Regions from separate parts of the Hathewaya limosa genome, predicted to be linked through region 3. Evidence: riboswitches for the same ligand, from Rfam matches in the RefSeq annotation. Region 3 holds a riboswitch; each other region holds the start of a gene.

Region 1 (8,218 bases), on a different contig from region 3:
TAAGACTTTTTAATTTCTAACTATGTATTTTTATAAAACTTTTTTTAACAATAAAGATAAAAAAACTGCTAACAAAGATATCTTTGTTAGCAGCGCTATAATATTTTATTAATAATAACTTTTAAAAGTTATTATTAAAATTCTGTATCAACGTTCATTTGACATCTTTCTGGATTACAAAATTCTGTATTGTATTCAGAATGATGCATTTTTTTATAACCTTCAACTAGTATACTTAACTCTAATTTAAGAACTATTTTTTGAACTATACTACAATATACTTTTCTATAGTCATCACAACACTTATCATGACAATTATCACATTGAGGCATTTTATTTATAGTTAATTCGGAAATTTCAAATGAATTTAATTCACAATAAGGAATTTCATTAAATACCTTTTTCTCATAGCTTAACTTTTCACAAAGAGATGAACCCATAGTACCAGTATCACATCTATTATTTTTCATAGTATTATTTGCATATGGACATTCAGTTTTTATACATTTATTCATGTGCATTTTTCCATCTAAGTCAGAAGCATCGATACCCATACTGAATGGTGTTTTAACATCTATATCATTCCATATATTTCTATGAGCCATACAACAAGATTTTGAATATCCTTGTGAAGGTGTTACATAACTTATATTATTTATAATATAACCCTCTACAAATAATTGTCCTCCTATTAATTTTGCTTGTGTAACTACGACATCTCTTTTTATTCCTTTTATTTCAGTAAATCCACCAGGTATATTTACTTTATTGATAATTGCAGTATTAGTCTCTACATTACCTAAAACTTTAGATATTTTATATTTCCCTTTGCCATTATCCTTTACGCAATCACTAGTACTTAAAACCTTTGACTCTACATTTATTTCGCAATTATCATCATTAAATGATTGTACCATTGAACTATCGTTTTCGCTCATTTGTATATCACTCTTCCTTATCCGTTTTATTTAGAAATTAAAAATATGAAATTTGTATAGGTCATTATAGATCTATAATGACCTATACTTTAATGATATGAAATCTTTACAAGTTTTGTGCCTATAGAATTTCTTAATTTAATTGTAATATTTTTAATATAACTTTAAGAGTTTTTGTAAACTTATTTACACTATTTTAATTTTCATATGTGATATAATATTTTTTATTAACAATTAAATATTTTTTATTATGGACAACAAAAGGAAGGAGTTTCTTAAAAATGAAATTCAACAAATTAATAAGCAAATTTTTAGTTATCGTACTTTCTTTATCTTTTTTAACAGCCTTACCGGTAAAGGAAGCTTATGCAGATGCTTTTAAAGTTGTTACAATAGGAGCTGATTTAAGTAAAGAACAAAAGGAAGAAATGCTTAAATACTTTGGTGTTACCAAAAATGATGCTAATATTTTAGAAGTTACAAATACAGAAGAACAAAAATATTTAAAAGGTGTTGCATCTCAAAAAGAATTAGGTACAAAATCTATATCTTGTTCTTATGTAGACCCAACTAATAAAAATGGATTAACTATATCTACTCATAATCTTTATTGGGTTACTGAAAACATGATAAAGAATGCGTTGATTACTGCTGGTATACAAAATGCTAATGTTAAAGCTGCTGCACCTTTTAATGTATCAGGTACTGCCGCTCTTACAGGAATATTAAAAGGTTTTGAAAACAGTAAGGGTGGAGAAAAACTTGATGAGAATAAAAAGAAAGTTGCTAACGAAGAATTAGTAACTACAGGTAAATTAGGTGAAAAAATTGGACAAGATCAAGCAGCTGGTTTAATAAACGAAGTAAAAAAAGATGTAATTAAAGAAAAACCTAAAACTGAAAAAGAAATAGAAAAAATAGTAGTAAATGTAACAAACAATGTTGGACAAAGTTTAAGTCAAGAAGATATTAATAGTATTACTAAATTAATGGGAAAAATTAATAAATTAGATTTAAATTTTTCTCAATTAAAAGATCAACTAAATGATGTCTCAAATAAATTAAAAGATACTTTTACAAGTGAAGAAGCAAAAGGTTTTTGGGCAAAAATAAAACAATTTTTCGTGGATATTTGGAATGCAATAAAAAATCTTTTTAGTAGTTCAGATGATACTAAAAAAGATAGCGATTCTCCTAAAACAGAAGATGGAAATAAATCACCTTCTGCCAATAATTTAAGTACTCCACAATCAAATAAAGAAAAACAATCTAGTACTTCTACTTCAACATCTTCACAAGATAATTCAAATAATACTAGTACTGCTCAATAAAAAAATATCTCTAGGAAATGTCATTATTTCCTAGAGATATTTTTTATTTAAGTAATTTATAAAATTTTATTTATTTTATTTCATTAATTTCTCCAAAGGTATATTAAAAATTTTTCTCCATGATAAAATAATTATTAAAATTAATACTGCTCCATATATATACACACCTATGGGCCAAAAAAATATAAATACAGCATGAACTCCTCCAAAAATACCTGTTAATATGCTTCCTAATAAATAAGGCGCCACATCTCCTTCTGCCTTAATACTTTTATCACTTTCGGAAAAAGGCAACGCCTTATCCATTAGATAAAAGGAGAAAAGATTTAATATAATAATTACTAAGAACACTATTATTAATTGAGGAATAACCTTTATCCCAAAAATAAATACCCACAAAATACTAAGTAAAATAAATATAGGAAATATAAACTTATAAAATATAGCTTTGAAACAACCTTTGAAGATATTTGAAATTTCATCTACTGGAGAAGTTATATAAACCCATGAACCTTGAAATTTTTGCGAATATTTTATGTTTGTAGCAACTGTACATAACAACATTACAGCAAAATAAATCAATAAATAAGTCTTTGAATTATTCATAGATGTTTTCCATTGTGCAAAGCCTTTAACCATATTCTCATGACTTGCTGGAAAGATCATTATTAATGGAAAAGCTAAAGCTAAACCCAGACTAGGATATATTCTAAATTTAATTTCTCTTTCACTACTAAATAAATTATAAGAAAAATTAAAAAATATTCTCTCCTGTCTATTTCTACATATTATTCTACTTATTCTAAATGAAAATTTCTCTTTTTCTTTTTTACTTTTGCATGTATTATTGTTTAATTTTTCTAGATATTCTTCAAACTTAGGTGTCAGTTGCCAATATATAATAATTGAAACTATAGGTATAATTATTGCCAATAATGTATGTGCTATTAAATATCCTTTAATTTCTCCTGATTCAATCATTGTAAGCGGTGATGCAAACCACATTGGAATTACAAAGTAATGCCATAACTTACTTGTAAAATTAACTTGTATATCTACAACATCAAAAATTCTACCTGCCAATTGACTAAAAAGTGTTATAAATATACTTAAAATAATTTGTACAAAGTTTATCATGTCTTTTAGTTTCTCTCCATCAAAAAACTTTAAAACTAAGAAATAAACAAAAGTAGTTATTATTATCATAAATATATCTATACATATTATCTCTAGTAAAAATACTAAGGTAAAAAACACACCATATCTTAATGAAACTAATATAGAAACTCCTGTAAGAGATAATGTTAAACTAAACATATATATAAGTATATGAGTTAATTTAGCTGCATTTAATGTCCTAGAATCTACACCTCTAGTTCCTATTAAGATTTTATCACGAACATCTAAAAGAACTGTTGAAAAATCCGACATAAATATTGTTAGAACAAAAAACATAAGCATAAAAAAATAAACAGTCATCTGCCATAATATATTAATTTTAAATCCTATAAATAAGGCTAAGATAATCCCCATAAAACCATTTAGAACTATAGAAGATTCCATTTTACTTTCTTCTTTATCACTATTTTTTTGCCTATTAAAAACTGTTGGAACCTTTCTTCTGTCCATAGTTAATTTAATTTTTACAATAGACCTCATAATATCATAATCTACACCAAACTTAGTATAAACACTTTTAAACTTGTCTATAAACTTTAAACTCTTAAATTCCTTCATATCTAATTCACTCCTTGTATAATAGAAGTAAATTGTTCTGCTATCTCTTTATGTTCAGTAAAACCTGTAAATTCATTAAATATACTTTCTAATGATCCTTCATGAGATTTTTCCTTAAGTTCTTCAAAAGTTCCATCTGCTGCTATTACACCATTATTTAAAAGTAATATCCTACTGCTTATTTTCTCAACCACATCCATTATATGTGATGAATAAAATATTGTTTTCCCCTGTGCTGCTAAATTAGCTAATATCTCTTTTATTATCATTACACTATTTGCATCCAATCCACTTAAAGGTTCATCTAAAAATAATATATCTGGATCATGTATTAGACTTGCTATTAGTAATATTTTTTGTCTCATACCTTTAGAGTATGTTAAAATTCTAGAATTAAAAGCATTATCCATTCCTAATATTTTCATAAGTTGTCTACTTTTATATAATGCTGTATTATATTCTATACCATATAACTCTCCTACAAATGTAAGATATTCTTTACCAGTTAAGCTGTCATATAACTCTGAGAGTTCAGGTACATATCCTATATGTTTTTTATATTCTCCATTTCCTTTTAAAATATCTTCACCAAAAATTTCAACACTTCCTTTATAATCTCTTAAAAGTCCTAACATTATTTTAACTGTTGTACTTTTTCCTGCCCCATTAGGACCAATATATCCTATAATTTCCCCTTTATGAATATCTAGATTGATTCCTTTTAATACTTGTTTCGTACCAAAAATCATATAAAGATCTCGAATCTTTATTATTACATCCTCTTCCATCATATATTTGTTCCCCCATTATTATTCTGTTAATTTTTTATGAATATTTTAACATTATATATTATTTCTGTCTACATTACTTTACATATAAGTTATTGAAATAATATTGGCCATAAAATAAAAAATATATAGTAAGAATAAGAAAATTAACTTCTTACTCTTTCTATATATTTATAACTTTATGTACATCATAACAAATAAACTTTATACAATTATTTATTTTATAAACTTTTTTATAGGTATTATTGCTATAAGTATTGTAGTTAATACTGCCTCTACTCCTGCACTAGATCCGTTATATATGATAGAGTATAACCAAACATTCATTCCTTTTGGAGCATATTGCCCGAAAAATAATACTCCAGATATTACAGAGGACAAAAGACTTAATCCTGTAGCAAATAAACTTCCTAATATAATGTTATACTTTTTGTCTTTTCCAAAAGTTCCTGCTACCCCTAATGCCATTGTTCCTAAAATATAATCCAACAAAAATTGTAATGGATGTACTATAACTGCTCCATTTAACAACTTAAGTAATCCAAAAATTAAACCACCTGTAACTCCTGGTATATTTCCATATAATATTGAAAGAATCATTACAGGAAGCATAGAAAACAACGTTATTCCCCCGCCCTGAGGATATCTTATAAAGTGAATTAAATATAATACAAAAGATAGAGAACTAATTACCCCTATTTTTACTATCATATTAGTTGTAAATTTATATTTTATTAAATTTATTATATAAATTCCTAATAATCCTATAGATATTATCAAACCAATAATATTAATCATCTTTTGTTCTCCCTAATTACTCTAAATGTCTTATTTATTATAAGCCATATCCCAAAATTGTTTTTCATATTTACTAGATGTTATAAAAATATTTAATAATTCTTTTTTTTCATCTTCAGTTATATCAGTGCAAATTTTATCTACATAATCTAACCATTCATTTGTGAAATCAGTAAACTCTTTTGATGCATATGAATCTATCCAAGGTTTATAAAAATTATTATCTAATTTTTCTTTATAAATTTTTTGAATATATTTTCCTATATAATTATAACTCCATGTACAAGGCAATGTAGCAATAGCGCATTTTCTTATATTTCCCTCTAATGATTTGGATAACATATAGCTTGTATAACTAGTATTAACTATGTTTGATTCCATCTTCTCAACTTGCCATGGTTCAAATCCAAAATTCTTTAAGTATTTAATATGCACTTCTGTCTCATCATTCATAGTTCCCTTTATGGAATTATAAAAAAATTTCATTTCTTCCATAGTTGAAGCCTTTATAATTCCGACACAAAATGATTTAGAGTATTCTTTAAGATATAAATAATCTTGAATAAGATAGTATTGAAACTTTTCTCTTGGTAAACACCCTTCTGCTAACTCTTTTATAAAGGGATGATTTAAATACTCCTCCCATATTTTTTCTGATTTTTGAAACAAATACTGTGTAAATTTCATAATTACTTCACCTTTCTTTAATATCTGCTCCAACAATGAAAAAACTTATTTTAAAAAAATCTTAAAATAAAAAAGTTATGTCCATTTAGGAACATAACTTTTAATTACACATAAAAATACTAATAAAAATAAATTATATGAATATACAATTTCTCTTAGTATTATATTAATAAGCTTTCCTACGCTGGTATTATCCAAATCAGGTTAAAAGGGTTAATAGTTTTACTATCTCTCAGCCTAATGAAAATCGGCACCCCTAGCTAGATATTTATTTATGTAGTTATTATAAAAGATTTAAAACATAAAATCTATATATTTTTTTACCTTTTAAATCTTTTAATAAATTTTCTTTTTATTTGACTTATTTTAATATATAGGTTATAATTAGTTCATAAGTTAGTTGGAACTATAAAGTTAATAATGACGCGGGATGGAGCAGTTGGTAGCTCGTCGGGCTCATAACCCGAAGGTCGTAGGTTCAAGTCCTGTTCCCGCAACCAAAAACCATACTATTAAAGTATGGTTTTTTTATTTTGAATCCATATTAAATTTCCTTGAGTTTAAAATAAACTTAATTGTTCTTCTTTTTTATGTTCTAAAGATGATATAGTTATTCCAATTCTATTTCATTTAACATCTCATTCCCATATTCCTGTATTTCTCTACTTTTACATATGTATTTTAATAATGTTTTACTTTTAGTATGAGTTTCAAAAGAAGTGGTTTTTAATTTTATAGTTATAGTTTTTCCTTGCATATTTTCCTTTTCCAATGTATTTTCTATAAACTCAGCAAAATTTTCTATATACCATTTTAATTGTTGTTTATTTTTTGTATCTTTTTTTAAAGTTATTTCCCTTCCTATAGATTTTCTCTCTCTAAAAGTATTTACCTTTCTATTATCTATTCCACGTATTCTATCATATATCTCCAATCCAGATTTTCCAAAGTAATTAATAATAAAATCTTTTGATAATGCATATAACTCTTCAATATTAAAAACACCTATATTATTAAGTTTTTTAACAGATTTTTTTCCAAGTCCATGAACCTTATTTATTGAAAGTGGAAAAAGTACTTTGGGTACCATTTCCTTCGTTATTACTTTAATACCATTTGGTTTATTCCAATCTGATGCAAGTTTTGCTAAAAATTTATTATAAGATATACCAATGGATAGTGTAAGTCCTAATTCTTTTAAAACATTTTCTTTTATAAGAAGGGCTATTTTAATGGGATCTTTATTTAAATGAGTTATATCCAAATAAGCTTCATCTATACTTACAGGTTCTACATAAGGAGTTACGGAATAAAATATATCAAATATTTTAGATGAAATTTCTTTATATCTATACATTCTAACAGGCAAAAAAATTGCCTTGGAGCATTTTGCTTTAGCTATATAGACAGGCATAGCACTCCTTATTCCATAAGCCCTTGCCTCATAAGAACAAGTTGCAACTACTCCTCTTTCACTAATTCCACCTACAATAACAGGCTTTCCTTTTAATTTGGGATTATCTTTTATTTCTACAGAAGCAAAAAATGCATCCATATCTACATGAAGTATTTTTCTTTCCATACCTTTGGCAATCCTTTCTCTTAAATACTCTTTAAATATTATTATATTCTCTATTTTAAAAAATGCTAAATATTTTTAATATCAGTATGAGTATTAAAAATATTTAGCATTACAATTATTAAAGGAGGTCTTTTGGCTTCCTTTAATTCATATCGAAATAATTATTTTTTAATTTTACTTGACTTGAATCACTATATAGAGTATTATAAATATATAAGTTGTTTGAAATTAATAATTTTAATAATGACGCGGGATGGAGCAGCTGGTAGCTCGTCGGGCTCATAACCCGAAGGTCGTAGGTTCAAGTCCTGCTCCCGCAACCAAAAACCATACTATTAAAGTATGGTTTTTTTATTT
Region 2 (8,218 bases), on a different contig from region 3:
AAAAACTTCCTTATAATTTGCTGTCATTGCTATAGACCATGGTGCTTCTAATACATGTTTGTATGCCACCATTTTTAATTCACCATTATAATTATATCTGCCTACTCCATCTATTCCTTTAATCATATCTTTACATATAGAATTTAAATCTTCATCATTCATATCAATTATATTAGTAGTTAACAGTTTATTTTTATCTGGATATGCCATTAATCTACCTACTGAATCTATCATAAATGCATATCCTTTTTCTCCAATTTTTTCACAGTTAATAATATACGTTAAATAAGAAAGACTTACCTCCGCACATAATACTCCTTTAATATTTTTCTTATCACTTATAGGTGTAGAAATAACTATTACAGCTTTATTATCCCTTTTGGAAATAATGGGTTCTGAAATACTAGTATATCCTTCTATACTATCCTTAAAATATTGTCTATCACTAACATTTCCTCTTCTATGCTTACTATCATAATAATTTCCTTTTTCATCGATAATAGTCATTAACTCAAAATCATCAAAAATTTTTTTCTGTTTACTTATTTCATTAAAAAGATCTTTTCCATTTAATCTTTTTGCTTCATCATCTGTAGCAAGTATTTGTAGAATCTCTTTCCAATTCTTTAATTTGTTATCAACGTTATCAACCATTTTCTCAACTTTGTCTTTAGACATCTTCTCTATATCACTAGTTATTATCTGCTTGGCCTGAGAATAAAAAATAAATATTAATACACATATGCCTAAAGCTGCTGACAAAAGAACTGGGAACATAAATCTACCTTTTAAAGTTTTTTTCATTGCAGCTTCCCCTTTTCATATCCATTATCCCCTAATATTCGTAGATTCAACAGGGTTATTTAGTTTTTTTAAAATACTCATATAAACATTAAATCCATTAATAAGATTTTTTTCATTAATATCGAAATGTTCATTATGATGTTCATCTGCCCTATTTGTACCTATAATCATATATATTGCTTGTCCTCCATTTTCCTCCACTTTTCTCATCATAGAAGTAGCATCTTCTGATGCTCCAAAATTACTAACTTTTATTAAACTCAAATTTAAGTTACTTAAACAGTCGTAAATCTCATACCCAAATTTTCTATTACCAATTTTATATGCACTAGTCATCCCCTGCTTTTTTATTTTATAATCTAGCCCATACATATTAGCTGATCCCTTTACAATATCTTTCACTCTATTAACTAATGCTATATTTATCTCTTCTTCATCTGATCGGGTTTCTATTTCCAAAATTGCTATACTTGGAACTACATTTCTGGCCGTACCAGCCATTAATGTTCCCACATTAATTCTACTAATGCCTCCACTAAATTGAGTCAAACTATATAATCCTAAAATACAATTACTAGCCCCTAACAAGGCATTCCTACCATTTTCAGGGCATGCACCTGCATGTGATGCTTTACCATAAAACTCTATATCTAATTTAGTAGTTCCTAAAAATCCCTCTGTACAACAAACAATTTCATTGTCCTTTCCAGAAAATCCTATATGCGATGAAATAAAATAGTCTGCTTTTTTAAAAATTTCTTCACCTATTTCACTATCTATTATACTACTTGCTCCTCTTACACCTTCTTCTGCCGGTTGAAAAATAAAATATATTTTACCTGTAAGTTCATTTTTAAGTTTACTTATTTCTTTTGCAACCATAAGACCTATTGCAATATGTGCATCATGTCCACAAGCATGCATCATACCATAATTATATGAGGCAAAATCCTCTTTGTTTGGTATGTGCTTTTCTTCATCAGTTTCTACCACATTATTGGCATCTATATCAAAACGTAAAATTGTATTATTACCTTGCCTCTTTGTATCTAAAACTCCTATTACCCCAGTATATCCTTCAAAAATTTCCTTATATTTTTTATGATTTAATTGTGGATTTCTTTTTATAACACACTTTTTATGTTTCTCTTTCTGTGCTTCTGTAGGTAACCCCATTCTAAAACTATGTACTTTTTTACCATATATTGTTTTTATGTTCCACTCATTTAAATATTCAATAATTTTTATAGTTGTTTCAAATTCTAACCATCCTACTTCTGCACATTTATGAAATTCTCTTCTAAATTTTAAAATTTCATCTATATTATCCACAATTAACACCCTCTATTTTTCTTAAATTATGTATTAATTTATTTATCACTTAACATTATAATTTAAACTTTCTGTAATTTCATCATATTTAAGGATAATTTCATTAAATTTTAAATTTATTTAATTTTATTTTTGTTCTTACTTTTTATTTTCGTAGATTTATTACATTTTATGTATTGTATGGCATAAGAATACAATAAAAGAGTATCTTTATTTTTAGGAAAATTAAGATACTCTTTCTTACTACATTTAAATGTTAAAATTCATTCTTATTGTATAAAATTCAATAATATAAATTATTTTAAATTTAAATTTTTTAGTTTATCTTTAAATAAATCTCCTAAAGAATTTGTATTTTCTTCATCATCCACATAACTTGAAAAATCTTCAACTACTTTTTCTTTAGCTTCCTTTATACTTAAAGACAACCTATGATTTTCTTTATCTATGGACAATATCTTAACTTTAACTCTTTCTCCAATTGTAAGCATATTAGATGGTTTAACTATATTTTCATCAGAAATTTCAGTTACATGTACAAGTCCTTCTATTCCTTCTTCTATCTCTACAAATGCTCCAAAATCTAAAAGTCTTGTAATAACACCCTCTACTACACTTCCTTCTATAAGTCTTCCCTCAATATTGTCCCAAGGATTTTCTCCTAATTGTTTTAAACTCAAAGCAATTCTTTTCTTATCTTTATCTACATCTAATACATATACGTTAACCGGTTGACGTATAGAAACAACTTCTGAAGCATTCTTAACTTTTCTCCATGCTAATTCAGATAAATGTATTAAACCTTCTATTCCACCTAAATCAACAAAAGCACCAAAATTCATTATTTTAGTTACAACACCTTTTACTTTTTGCCCTTTTTTAATAGAATTCCAAAGTATTTCTTTCTTTTTGTTTAATTCTTCTAGTTCTATAACCTTCCTAGATACAACAATGTTCTGATTTTTTTTACTAATTTCATCTATTCTACATTCTAATTCTTTTTCTAAGTATACATTTAAATCATCTGTATATTCAGCTGACACTAGGGATGCCGGCATAAAAGCTTTTAGTCCGTTAACACAACCTCTTAATCCTCCCTTTACTACCTCTTTAACTTTAAATATTACATTTTCTTTTCTGTTATAAAGTTCAGTCAAAGAATTCCAAAGCTTAATTTCATCGGCTCTTTTTTTAGATAAAAGAACATTTCCTTCTCCATCATCTCTCTTTAATATATAAACAAAAATTTCTTCTGTCTCTTTAACTACATCACTTGGTACAACATCTTCAAATGATAACTCTTCAACCGGAATTATTCCATCTGCCATATATCCTATGTTTACTATAACTTCATTTTCTAAAACAGAAACTACTTTTCCTTTTACAATATCACCTGTCTTAATCTTTTTCATAGACTTATCTATATCTAACATAGCCTCTTCCATCGTTAAGTTCTCATTATTATTTAAATCCATGCTTTTACAACTCCTTTGTTTATTCTAGTGAAGTCTAAAATAAATTTCTATACTTATTATACCAATTCTATAATTTATTTAAAGTATAAAACTCATATAATCCAATAACAATTTCAAATTTTTTAAACTTTTAATAAAAAATTTAATCTCAATGGTTCAGTAATTTTGTAATATTTTTTGTGAAATATGTATTTTATAATATATAACTACATAATAATATTTTAGATTTAAAAATAAGAATCTATATAATCTTAAAATAACCTTTATATTTAAATTATTGCCTTTTATATACTATAACTTTATTTAAAAATTTTATTATTATAAACTTTTTAAAACATTTAAATCTTTTTATACTTTATCATAGTGTATTATCAAGTTCTAAAAAAAGATTTTATATATTACTTATCTTATAAATTTTATTTGTAAAACTAATGATTATTCTATGATTCTCGGCTAAATATTTAATTATCTTTAGTTCTTCTTACATAATTTATAAATTCAAAGTATATGTAACTTTTTAAGTGAAATAAATTATCTTTTATATATAAAAAAATCCAAAAGTAATTTTATATAAGTTACTTTTGGACTTTTAAAAAGTATTATTATATTTATTTTTTAACTATATCATATAATCTTTTACTTGAATTTCTTATATCTGTCTCTTTTAAAATACACGAAACCACAGCAACTCCATCTGCACCGGTCTGGATTACGCTTTTTGCATTACTATGATCTATACCACCTATTCCAACTATAGGTATATTAACTTTTACTTTTATATCTTTCAATATTTTTAATCCCATATCTTGGATAGCATCTCTTTTAGTAGTAGTATTAAAAATTGCTCCTACACCTAGATAATCTGCACCTTCTTCTTCTGCTATAAGTGCCTGTTCCAATGTTTGAGCTGAAACTCCGATAACCTTATGTTGCCCCAAAATTTTCCTTGCAAGATCAACTGGCATATCTTCTTGTCCAATATGAACTCCATCTGCGTCTATTGCTTGTGCTATGTCTAATCGATCATTTATAATTAAAGGTATATTATATTTACGTGTAATTTCTTTTATATTTTTAGCAGTATTATAAAACTCTAAACTTGAACAATTTTTTTCCCTTAATTGAACCAAGGTAACTCCACCTAAAATAGCTTCTTCTACAGCATCTTCTAAGTTTCTATTTCCCAAAATTTCTCTATCCGTTACTAAATATAAAGTATAATCTATATTAGATTTTTTCATATACTCACCTTCTTCTTAATATATCTTTGCTTTATTTAAAAGTTCACTCTCTGTTAAATTATATATATTATCGAAAATTCTTATTCTAAAAGTTCCTATTCCGTCTCCATCTACTAAACTTTCAAAACTTTTTTCTCCAGCTATACCCATTGATACTAACCCACCTATTGCACCTATAAAACCATCTTTGAAAATAGAAGTATACGAAGCTATTAAAGAAGTACTCATACATCCTGTCCCTGTAACATTAGATAACATAGAATGTCCATTTTCTATAGAAACAATTCTTTTTCCATCAGAAATACAATCTATGGCTCCTGTTATTGCTACAACTGATTTTAATTTTAAAGCCAAATTTTTAGCTATTTTCTCTTTACCGTCTAAACTCTCCGTTGAATCAACACCTTTTATCCCTGATTTTATTCCCGATAATATTTTAATTTCTGACATATTGCCTCTAACCACAGTAAACTTAACATTTTCTAAAAGTTTCTTTGCAACTTCTAATCTATATTTTGTAGCCCCTACTCCTACTGGATCTAGGATTACTGGTATATTAAGTTCATTTGCTTTTTTTCCCGCTTTAATCATAGAATCAACAGTTCTTGTATTTAATGTACCTATATTTATAACTAAAGCTCCCGCTATTGATGTCATTTCTTCAACTTCATTTATATCATCTGCCATTACAGGAGATGCCCCTATGGCTAAAGTAATATTTGCACAATCATTCACTGTAACATAATTAGTTATATGATGAATTAGTGGTTTTTTTTCTCTTAAAGCAGTAAGTGTATCACAACAAGATTGTAGTATACTTCCATTTACTTCCCTATTCTCCTCTATCATTTAAATTTCCCCTCCTTACACCGAAAATTTATTTTATTAATCTATTAATCCTGAACTTTTATATAACTTATAAAAATGATTTGTAGGACCGACTCCATGTCCTATTGCAAAGGAATGTTCAATAGCCATTGTTATATACTCCTTAGCTTTTTGTACTGCTTCTTTTACATCATAACCATTTGCCAAATTTGAAGCTATAGCTGAAGATAATGTACATCCTGTTCCATGTGTATTTTTAGTATCTATTCTTGTACCCTTTAATAAATAAATTTCTTTTCCATCATATAAAACATCAGTAGCATCATTTTCTAAATGACCACCTTTAACTAAAACAGTTTTAGGTCCTTTACTATGTATTTCTTTAGCTGCTTCAATCATTTCATCCAATGTTGTTATTTTTCTCTCTAAGATAACTTCTGCTTCTGGTAAATTAGGTGTAACAATTGTAGCTATAGGAAGTAATTTTTTAATTAATGTGTCTTTTGATTCCGGTTTTAATAAGTCATATCCACTTTTAGAAATCATTACAGGATCTACAACAATGTTTTTTGCTCTATACTTTAAAAGACCTTCTGCAATTGCTTCTATAGTTTCTATCTTAGATACCATACCAATTTTTACTGCACTCACTTCTATATCTTCATATATGCAGCTTATTTGTTTTTCAATGATATCTCTTTCTATGTCTTGAACTGCTAGAACTCCCATAGTGTTTTGCGCAGTAACAGCTGTAATGACAGACATACCATAAACTCCATGCGCTGAAAAAGTTTTTAAATCCGCTTGAATACCTGCTCCCCCACAGCTATCTGATCCTGCAATAGTTAAAACATTTTTCATATCATTTCCTCCTAATTGTAAATATATTGTTACTCTAACTTTTTATTTTTTAATTTAAAATCAAAAATGCAAATCCAGTTTCGGATTTGCATTATCATAAACAAATATAATTTGTAACAAAAACAAATTAATTTATAAATATGTTTCCTACGCTGGCATTATCCAGATCAGGTCAAAGAGTCAAAGATTTTAAGGATCTTTATCTCAGCTAGCCATATTCTAGCACCCCTGTTTTATTTAACTTTGCTTCCATATTATCACAACCCATTTAGAGATTCAACTAATTATCTTAATAAAAGTTATCATTAATTACTATGATTTATATAATAACTTAATGTTTTAATAAAAATTTATCTATACTTTCTAAAATCTCTTCAGTTTTTTCTATAAATGAATAATGACCACATTTTTTAATATTTAACTCAATAATATAAAAATGCAAATCCACCTTATATGAATTTGCATTTTTATAACTATATATATTTCTAATTAAAAGTTATCTATATCTTTTATTTTTATATACTATCCAATTTTTCTTTCTAACTCTTTTTCTTTATTTTCTATATATAAGCATAAGTCTTTAAAATCTTGAATCCAATGAATTTTAGATAGTTCTCTTAGATCTATAATTAATCCTGTTTTTTTATGTTTAATAAATTCCATATTGTACAGTTCTGTTTCTATAAATCCTTCTCGAAGGGTATAAACACACGGAATAAACTTATCCCAATTATTTTCAAAATATTTAGTCTTAGCAAAACATAATCTATATATATGAAAAATCATACCTAGTACTGAACTTTTTACTGCAAATTTATGACTAAAATATTCTTGTGTAGGATATTTTTCTTGTACTTTTTCCCAATATATTCTCTCATTAGGGTGCAATCCATACTTATCTAAAATCTTACACTTTTCTTCTCCAAGTTCCTCTCTCATAACTTGTTCTCTAACTGAAGGTTCTAAGTTTATTAATTGATCTTTATGCATAAAATCCCCTCCTAAAGCTTTTATAATTTTATTTTAAACTTTAACAGTGGTATAATCTAATATTTATTATTTATAATTTATATTAAATCTATTTATTTTTTCTATAATATAGTGCTTCCATTGCTAACTTATATCCTAAAAAACCTAATCCTGAAATTTGTCCAACACAAGCAGGAGCTGTTACTGATTTATGTCTAAATTCTTCACGTTTATATATATTACTTAAATGAACTTCTATAGTATCAATATTTACAGACTTTAATGCATCAAATATAGCTATACTATAATGAGTATATGCACCTGGATTTATAATGATTCCATCAATATTTTCATAAGCTTCTTGTATAAAATTTATAATCTCTCCCTCTATATTACTTTGACGTATATCAATATCAATTCCAAGATTTTTAGCTTCGTTTTCTATAAAATTGCATAATTCTTCATAAGTTTCCTTGCCATAAACCCCCTTTTCTCTAATACCTAAAAAATTTAAATTTGGTCCATTAATAACTAAGATTCTCATTCTAAATTATTTCCTTTCTTTTAAGTAATTTAATAATATCTCCTAAAACTAAATCTATATGTTTATCATTTAATATCTCTACATCACAATACTTTTTATACAATGGTAACCTTTCTTCATATAGCCTATATAATTTTTCTTTTCCTTTTTTTAAAAGTGGACGA
Region 3 (8,218 bases):
AAAAGAAGAAACGTATGCAGAAATTAAATCTATAATTCATAAATTAGAACCTGATGTAGAAATTATGTCAAAGAATAAACCATGTAGCTCTACTGCTACAGTAGAACTTATCTTAGAAGGACTTCATTGTGCCAATTGTGCTGCTAAGATTGAAAATAAGGTTAATGAACTTCCTAATGTTCATAAAGCTATTTTTAATTTTTCCACTTCAATTTTAACTCTTGAGATAAATAATAAGACTTCTAAAAATGATATTTTTACTGAAGTTAAAAACATTGTTAATAAAACTGAACCTGATGTAGTTGTAAAATTTAAGAAATCAAATAACTCATCAAATAAATCAAATACTGAACAAGAATCTCCATTATCTTTAATAAACAAAAAAGATTTTATTAGAATTGGTATTGGTACTATATTATTTTTAGTTGCTCTTATAGGTAAATTTACCTTTTATACAGAATTAACTCTTTTTATAATAAGTTATTTAAGTATAGGTGGAAAAGTCTTAATTAAAGCTTTAAAGAACTTTAAAACTGGGGAAATTTTTGATGAAAACTTTTTAATGGTTATAGCAACTTTAGGTGCTTTCGCTATTAAGGAATTTCCTGAAGCTGTGGCTGTTATGCTATTTTACGAAGTTGGCGAAACTTTCCAAAATATAGCCGTTAATCGTTCAAGAAAATCAATTGCTGACTTAATGGATATAAAACCTGATAAGGCTAACTTAAAAGTTGGTGACTCTATAGAAGAAGTATCTCCTGACGATGTTTCTATAAATGATATTATACTTGTTAAACCTTTTGAAAAAGTACCACTTGATGGTATAGTAATCGAAGGTGAATCCTCTGTTGATACTTCTGCCTTAACAGGAGAATCTTTACCAAGAAATATAAAAGTTAAAGATGAAGTGTTAAGTGGATTTATAAACCAAAATGGAATGCTTTATGTAAAGGTTACAAAATCATTTTCACAATCTACAGTTTCTAAAATTTTGGATTTAGTTCAAAATGCAGGCTCAAAAAAAGCCGAAGCTGAAAAATTTATTACTAAATTTGCAAAGGTATATACTCCTTTAGTAGTTATTTGCGCTATTGCACTTACATTTATACCTCCAATGTTTATAAAAGATTCAGTTCTATCAGACTGGGTTAGAAGATCTCTTATATTCCTTGTAGTCTCTTGTCCTTGTGCATTAGTAATTTCTATACCACTTGGTTTCTTTGGTGGAATCGGTGCTGCATCTAAAAAAGGTGTCTTAATAAAAGGAAGTAATTATTTAGAAGCTCTAAACTCTGTAGATACTATTGTATTTGACAAAACTGGTACACTAACTAAAGGTATTTTTGAAGTTACAGAATTAAATACTACAAATTCAGCTTCGGAAGAAGAATTATTAAGATATGCAGCAATTTGTGAAAGTTATTCCTCTCATCCTATAGCTAAGTCTATAATTTCTGCATATAACAAACCAATAGATAAAAACATGCTAAAAAATTATGAAGAAATAGCTGGACATGGCACAAAAGTAGATTTCGAGAAAAACACAATTTTAGTAGGAAACTCTAAATTAATGGATAAATTTGAAATTACTTTTAAAAAATGCGAAAGTACAGGAACTGTAGTATATATTGCAGTAAATAATCAATTTATAGGTAGTATTGTTATTTCTGACAAAATTAAACAAGATTCTGTAGAAGCTATTAATCAATTAAAATCTAGTGGAATAAATAATACAATTATGTTAACTGGTGATAATAAAATTACAGCTGAAAAAGTAGCAAAGGAATTAAAATTAGATACATTTTATGCGGAACTGTTACCACAAGAAAAGGTAAAAATATTTGAAGAAATTTTACAAGGTAAAAAAGGTAAATCTAAAGTGGCCTTTGTTGGAGATGGAATAAATGATGCACCTGTTTTGGCCAGAGCTGACATTGGTATAGCAATGGGTGGTCTTGGTTCTGATGCGGCAATAGAAGCCGCTGATATGGTTATAATGAATGATGAGCCTTCAAGAATATTTGATGCTCTTAAAATATCTAAATTCACCCGTAAAATTGTTACACAAAATATAATTTTAGCTCTTGGAATAAAACTTTTAGTTCTTATATTAGCAGCATTGGGTCTTGCTAATATGTGGGAAGCAGTTTTTGCAGATGTAGGTGTAGCTCTATTAGCTATACTAAATTCTATGAGAATTTTAAAACTAAAATAATTATATATACGTTGTAAATTATTACAATATAAACTATAATATACATGCAGTATTTAATAAGCACTTTTAAAATTAAATTTTTTGTGCTAGGGGTGTCAATTAGACTGAGAAATACCCTCGAACCTGATCTGGTTAATCCCAGCGTAGGAAAGCATAATATCTTATATGTATATTATATGAGTATTTCTTATACCTCCTGCACATTATTTTAAGGAGGTTTTTTATATGCCAAAAGAACTATTTTCCGTTCCAAACATATTATCTGTTTTAATTGTTCTAGTTCTTTTACTTTTATTTATTAGAATAAAAAAAGTAAAATTAACTACCTCTTCAATAGTAACTATTGGACTTACCATTGCTATAGCTACAGTGCTAGGTCAATTTAGATTATTTAAAATGCCCCAAGGTGGAAGTGTTACACCTGGTAGTTTAATTCCAATTCTTTTATTGTCTTTTATCTATGGACCTGAAATTGGAATGTTAGGAGGTTTTATTTTAGGTATACTAAATTTATTTTTAGGAGGATATGTTGTACATCCTATTCAATTATTATTAGACTATCCACTAGCCTTTATGATGATTGGTATAGGCGGATTTATTAAACCTAATTATAGTAAAGATACTCCCATACAATCTCATATAAAAATAAGCTTAGGTATATTAATAGCTATTTTAGGTAGATTATTATGTCATTTCTTATCCGGTATAATTTTCTTCTCTGAATACGCTAAGGGACAAAATCCATATATTTATTCATTAGTTTATAACATTTCATTTTTAAGCATAGAATTTATTATTTCCTGCATTATAATTAATCTATTACCAATTAAAAATTTAATTAGTAATTTTAATTCAGTAAATAAAAATAAAGCTAGAATTTAAATATAAAAGGGGCTGTCGCACTATTTTTTAGTGCGACAGCCCCTTTTATATTTAATCTAATTTACTATTTATTCATTGAATATTGAAGTTTAAAATTTTTAAGAAACATATTATAATCTTCTTCTTCATTTATAAATTTCTCTATAGTTCTTTTTTCCATATGCTCTACTAAATCTTTATTTATAGGCATTTCAGCAAGCAATGGTAGCCCCAATTCTTTAGCCCCTTCTTCCGCTGATTTATTAGAAAATACTTTAATTTTCTCACCACATTTACATTTAACATAACTCATATTTTCTACAACACCAAATACATTAATATCTAATTTCTTTGCCATTCTAATAACTTTAGTTACAATCATTGATACCATATCTTGAGGCGTTGAAACAACAATAACACCATTCAAAGGTAAACTTTGCATTACTGTTAATGCTACATCTCCTGTACCAGGTGGCATATCAATTAAAAGATAATCTAATTCACCCCAAACTGTGTCCGTAAACATTTGATTTAAAACTCCATTTATAACAGGGCCTCTCCAAATAACAGGATCTCCTTCATTCTCTGTAAGAAGATTTAAGGAATTAACCTTGATTCCTCCTTCAGTTTCTACTGGAATAAACTTAAAAGAATTTTCTTCTCCTGTTGCTTCAATAGAAGACCTTTTATTGTTAATACCAAAAAATCTTGGCATAGATGGTCCTGTAATATCTGCATCCAAAACCCCTACACTATATCCTTCATTTTTAAGCTTAGTAGCTAATATACCTGTAACTGTAGATTTACCAACTCCGCCTTTCCCACTGATTATCCCTATAACATTTTTAATTTTTCCAAATTTAGGCATTATAAAATTACAGCCTTTATTTTCACTTGCCTTTGAACAATTATCTTTATTTTTGCAACCTTCACAACTGCTCATTACATATCCCCTCCTAAGTTGTTTTATTAAAACCCTTGTGGTTTCTTTTCTTCAATTTTTATTGTCCAATTCTTATTTTCATAAGTAGACCATATATAATAGGATTTTTTCTTATTAGTTTTATTATCTATAAAACTAATAATTGATTTATATACTATACTTTTATATCCTTCAGTTTGTACATCAATTGTAAAATCAGATTTTAAGGTATCATCCTTTATCTTAACATTAGGATAGTCCTCAGCTAAGTCACTCTTAAATTCCTCAATGTCCAAGGATAGTAAAAATTTTTGTACATCAAAATCATCTTTTATACTGATAGCAAATTCTTTGTCTATTAACTTTGTATCCTTACTATCTTTAAAAAACCTTTTTATGCATTGTGAAATAGATTCATAATATACATCTTTAAACTTTCTTGGTTTTCTAATATTCTCAAAGTCACCTAATATATCATTATCTAATCTAGAAGAAACAACATATATATTCTTCCCATCTTCACTATATAAATTTCCCCCATCTTGTTTATCTAATCCTGCTATATAATAAAATTTGCGTACTTTTCCTCCACGTTCATGAACTTCAAATATATAATCTGGATCTAATTTAGATTTAACTTCCACTTTTTTCCCTGATGTCAAAATACTGTACGCTTCTTTTATAACCTCTTCATTGGTTACTACAAATCTAAACCCTTTATCTCTATTACTTTGAATTACTACTTCCTTAATCGTATCAGATTTCATAAATTCAAAATCCTTATTTTTAAGTCCTAACTTAACTTTTAAATTTTCTATTTTATTACATCCTATAAAACTAAAACTTATAATCAAAATCAAAAATAAGCTACATATTTTTTTATACACCTATGCTACCTCGCTAATTATTTTTTACTTTTTTAAACTTATGTATATTAAACATACATATACCCAAAATCAATGTAAATATAGCAATAAATTGTGATGTAGAAAAATTCCCTACATTTCCTCTAGGATCATTTCTTAAAAACTCAACTAAAAACCTTCCTATACTGTATAAAATCATATATGCCCCGAATACTTTTCCTTCTTTGGGTTTTTTATTAAAATACCAAAACAATAATATTCCTAGAATAAAATCAAATATAGATGAATAAATTTGAGTTGGATGCAGCCTTATTCCAGAAGGTGCCATGGATCCCTCTGGGAAAACTATTCCTAAATGTGAATGTGTAGGCGCCCCATAACAACATCCCGCAAGTAAACACCCTATTCTTCCAAATCCTTGTGCAATGGCTACTAATGGTGCAACCATATCAAATACCTTTAACACATTCCATTTTTTTCTTAAACAATATATACAAATTGCAAGCGCTCCACCACCTATGGCTCCATAAACAACAAAACCATATCCTATATTAAGTAAAACTTTAGGATTTTCCATAACAGTTTTAAATTCAGTAATAATCCATAAAATTTTACCACCTAAAACTCCACTTAATATAGACCATAAAAATAATCCCCATATATCATCTTCATTATATCCCATTTTTTTACTTTGTTTATCTAATAATAGTAATGCCACACTTATTCCTATAGCTATCATTAGCCCGTAACTACGTATTTTTATTCCAAATATTTCAAATAAGGTTATTTTCATATAGCCCTCCAATTAAACAAATAAGGGAAGCCAAGGCTCCCCCAATTTTGACTTTATTTAATTATAATACTACTTTACGCTTAAATCAAATCCTTATTTTACTTTAAAAAATCACTTATAGCCTCTCCAATTTTTTCGGCCATTTTAGTTTGTATTATTGGATTTTCCACCTTTTTAACCTCTGATGGATTTGTAATAAATCCACATTCTATAAGTAAAGAGATCATATTACTATTTCTAGTTAAATATAGATTATGATCTTTAGATCCTCTATTTTTAAACCCCAATTCTGATAATCTTTTACATATTATATCAGATAATTCTTTACTTTTTATAGCCTGAATACAAGGTGTTTTATCATATATTATATCATTTATAGTTTGTAATCCTGAATTATCTAAGTTAGGCCTATAACTACTATAATGTGTACTAACTCCTTCAACTTTAGGGTTACCAATTGAATCAAAATGAAAACTTACAAATAAATCTGCTTTATTATAATTAGCAATATCACATCTTTGTTGTAAATCATTTTTAACCTCTTTATAACCTTTTAGATAATCTCGTGTATAAATAACATCGAAATTACGTTCTTTTAAATATTGTCCTACCTTCATTGTTAACATTTGAGTTAAATCGCATTCTCTTACGCCACCTACTCCTATGCATCCAGAATCAATAACACCGTAAGTAATATTTTTATTTCCATGACCAGCATCTAAAACTATTTTTGCCTTTTTAGTATTAATTCCACCTAAAATAGTAATTGGTACATACTTAAAAGTATCTAACCTTTTTATACTGTATTTATCTTTTACATGTACTCCTAACAAATAGTCTTTTCCTTCATTTGGTGACATCCATGTAATTGTATCCTTTTCACTATAATCTTTTAACATTGTCCATTTACCATTTCTTTTATCCTTAATCCAAAATTGATACAATGGTTTTGAAGTTGCTATAGCACATGCCTTTAAATTATATTGTTCACCTTGTTTAAGTCTACCATCTGTTATTTCACTACTATTTTGGTATATTTTAAAATTCTTTACATTGGCTATTATAGATTCTCCTATAACTTTTATAGATTTATATTGATATAGGTCTAGTCTTTTATCACTATATTTATCTTTTACATGCACTCCTAACAAATAATTTTCTCCGTCACTAGGTGATATCCAACTAAACATATCACTTTCACTATAATCCCTTAGTATTGTCCACTTATTTGTTCTTTTATCCTTAAGCCAAAATTGGTACAATGGCTTTGTAGCAGAAAATGCCTTTACTTTTATTGTATAAGCCTTTCCTTTATTAAATAAATTATTTGTTATAATGCTATTTCTATCATACACTTCAAAACTATTTAAAATTGTATTTTGTGGACTTTGTGATACTAATTGAATACCTTCATATTTATAACTATCCAATCTCTTATCACTATACTTATCTTTTACATGTACTCCTAATAAATAATCTTTTCCTTCTAAAGGTGATGTCCATACTATGGTATTATTTTCTCCATAATCTTTTAGCATCATCCATTTATTTGTTCTCTTATCCTTAAGCCAAAATTGATACATTGGAATACAGTTTTTTTCTACTTCTGCCTTTACTGTATAAGTTTTTCCCTTTTTTAATTTTCTATTAGAAATTACTGTAGTCCCGTCATATATTGATAAACCTTTTACCTTGGCTATACCTTTGATAACTTGTATATATTCATAATAAAAGTCATCTAAATTTTTCATACTATATTGACCTTTTACATGTACTCCAATTAAATAATCACAATTATCCATAGGTGCAACCCATGTTATTGTATTTTTAGTATCATAATCTCTTAACAGAATCCATTTATTAGTCCTTCTATCTTTAAGCCAAAATTGATATAATGTATTTTCTTCACTCTTTGACTCTGCCATTAAAGTATAAGTTTTTCCTCGTAAAAGTTTTTCTTTAGTAACATCTAAATTACCATCTAAAATTTTAAAATCTTCTACTATGCTTTTAGGACTTTCATCACTTAATTCTTTTCCTTTTTCAACCATAGCTACAATTTGTCTGCCATAATTAGGATTACCAACAGCCCACTTATTAGCTAATAATTCAACATAAGGTGCAACTCCTCTTGTAACTTTTTCAAATCTTGGATCTACAACATCATTCACTAATTTCTCTTTACTTCCGTAGGCTTTAAGATGTTGAATAACAGCTCTTATACCGATTTGAATACTAGGAAAGCTATTTCCCTTAGCACCACCACCAGTAGCTCCAATACCTCCAAAATTATTTTGTGTTTCACTTACATCTCCACCAAAATTTAAAAACCCTGTTTCTTTCATCATTAAGGCAAAAGCTATATCTGGACGAACCCCTTCCCTTTGTCCTTCCTCCCAAACATAATTAACAAAATTATATATATATCTAGTATCTTTATTGTGATTTCTATGTTTAAGATATGTAAATGCCTGTCCTTTTGTCATTTCTGCCTGTCCCATGATAAGTGTACAATCTTCCTGTTTCGTATCTAAATAACTGATATGTTGCTTGTATTCTTG

The links. A riboswitch is a leader RNA that binds a small molecule or an ion and turns the genes downstream of it on or off. The one in region 3 is predicted to bind thiamine pyrophosphate.
Region 1: linked by a shared signal. The riboswitch ahead of tenA (thiaminase II) and the one ahead of thiT (energy-coupled thiamine transporter ThiT) in region 3 are both predicted to bind thiamine pyrophosphate.
Region 2: linked by a shared signal. The riboswitch ahead of thiD (bifunctional hydroxymethylpyrimidine kinase/phosphomethylpyrimidine kinase) and the one ahead of thiT (energy-coupled thiamine transporter ThiT) in region 3 are both predicted to bind thiamine pyrophosphate.

The regions. Positions count from the first base shown of each region.
Region 1 covers NZ_JAUSWN010000019.1:49,700-57,917, forward strand. The annotation lists gene QOZ93_RS10900 (hypothetical protein) at 135-938, opposite strand; gene QOZ93_RS10905 (DUF1002 domain-containing protein) at 1,220-2,269, shown strand; gene QOZ93_RS10910 (ABC transporter permease) at 2,345-4,006, opposite strand; gene QOZ93_RS10915 (ABC transporter ATP-binding protein) at 4,009-4,794, opposite strand; gene thiT (energy-coupled thiamine transporter ThiT) at 5,011-5,592, opposite strand; gene tenA (thiaminase II) at 5,623-6,279, opposite strand; TPP riboswitch at 6,439-6,547, opposite strand; tRNA gene QOZ93_RS10930 (tRNA-Met) at 6,704-6,779, shown strand; gene QOZ93_RS10935 (DNA polymerase IV) at 6,890-7,861, opposite strand; tRNA gene QOZ93_RS10940 (tRNA-Met) at 8,109-8,184, shown strand.
Region 2 covers NZ_JAUSWN010000020.1:2,227-10,444, forward strand. The annotation lists gene QOZ93_RS10950 (sensor histidine kinase) at 1-804, opposite strand, end outside; gene QOZ93_RS10955 (amidohydrolase) at 829-2,136, opposite strand; gene rpsA (30S ribosomal protein S1) at 2,433-3,611, opposite strand; gene thiE (thiamine phosphate synthase) at 4,220-4,852, opposite strand; gene thiM (hydroxyethylthiazole kinase) at 4,868-5,701, opposite strand; gene thiD (bifunctional hydroxymethylpyrimidine kinase/phosphomethylpyrimidine kinase) at 5,738-6,541, opposite strand; TPP riboswitch at 6,667-6,781, opposite strand; gene QOZ93_RS10980 (hypothetical protein) at 7,064-7,531, opposite strand; gene aroQ (type II 3-dehydroquinate dehydratase) at 7,620-8,054, opposite strand; gene QOZ93_RS10990 (shikimate kinase) at 8,056-8,218, opposite strand, start outside.
Region 3 covers NZ_JAUSWN010000001.1:35,973-44,190, reverse strand. The annotation lists gene QOZ93_RS00165 (heavy metal translocating P-type ATPase) at 1-2,215, shown strand, start outside; TPP riboswitch at 2,294-2,382, shown strand; gene thiT (energy-coupled thiamine transporter ThiT) at 2,441-3,097, shown strand; gene QOZ93_RS00155 (Mrp/NBP35 family ATP-binding protein) at 3,162-4,019, opposite strand; gene QOZ93_RS00150 (YhfM domain-containing protein) at 4,046-4,885, opposite strand; gene QOZ93_RS00145 (prolipoprotein diacylglyceryl transferase) at 4,899-5,657, opposite strand; gene QOZ93_RS00140 (N-acetylmuramoyl-L-alanine amidase) at 5,756-8,218, opposite strand, start outside.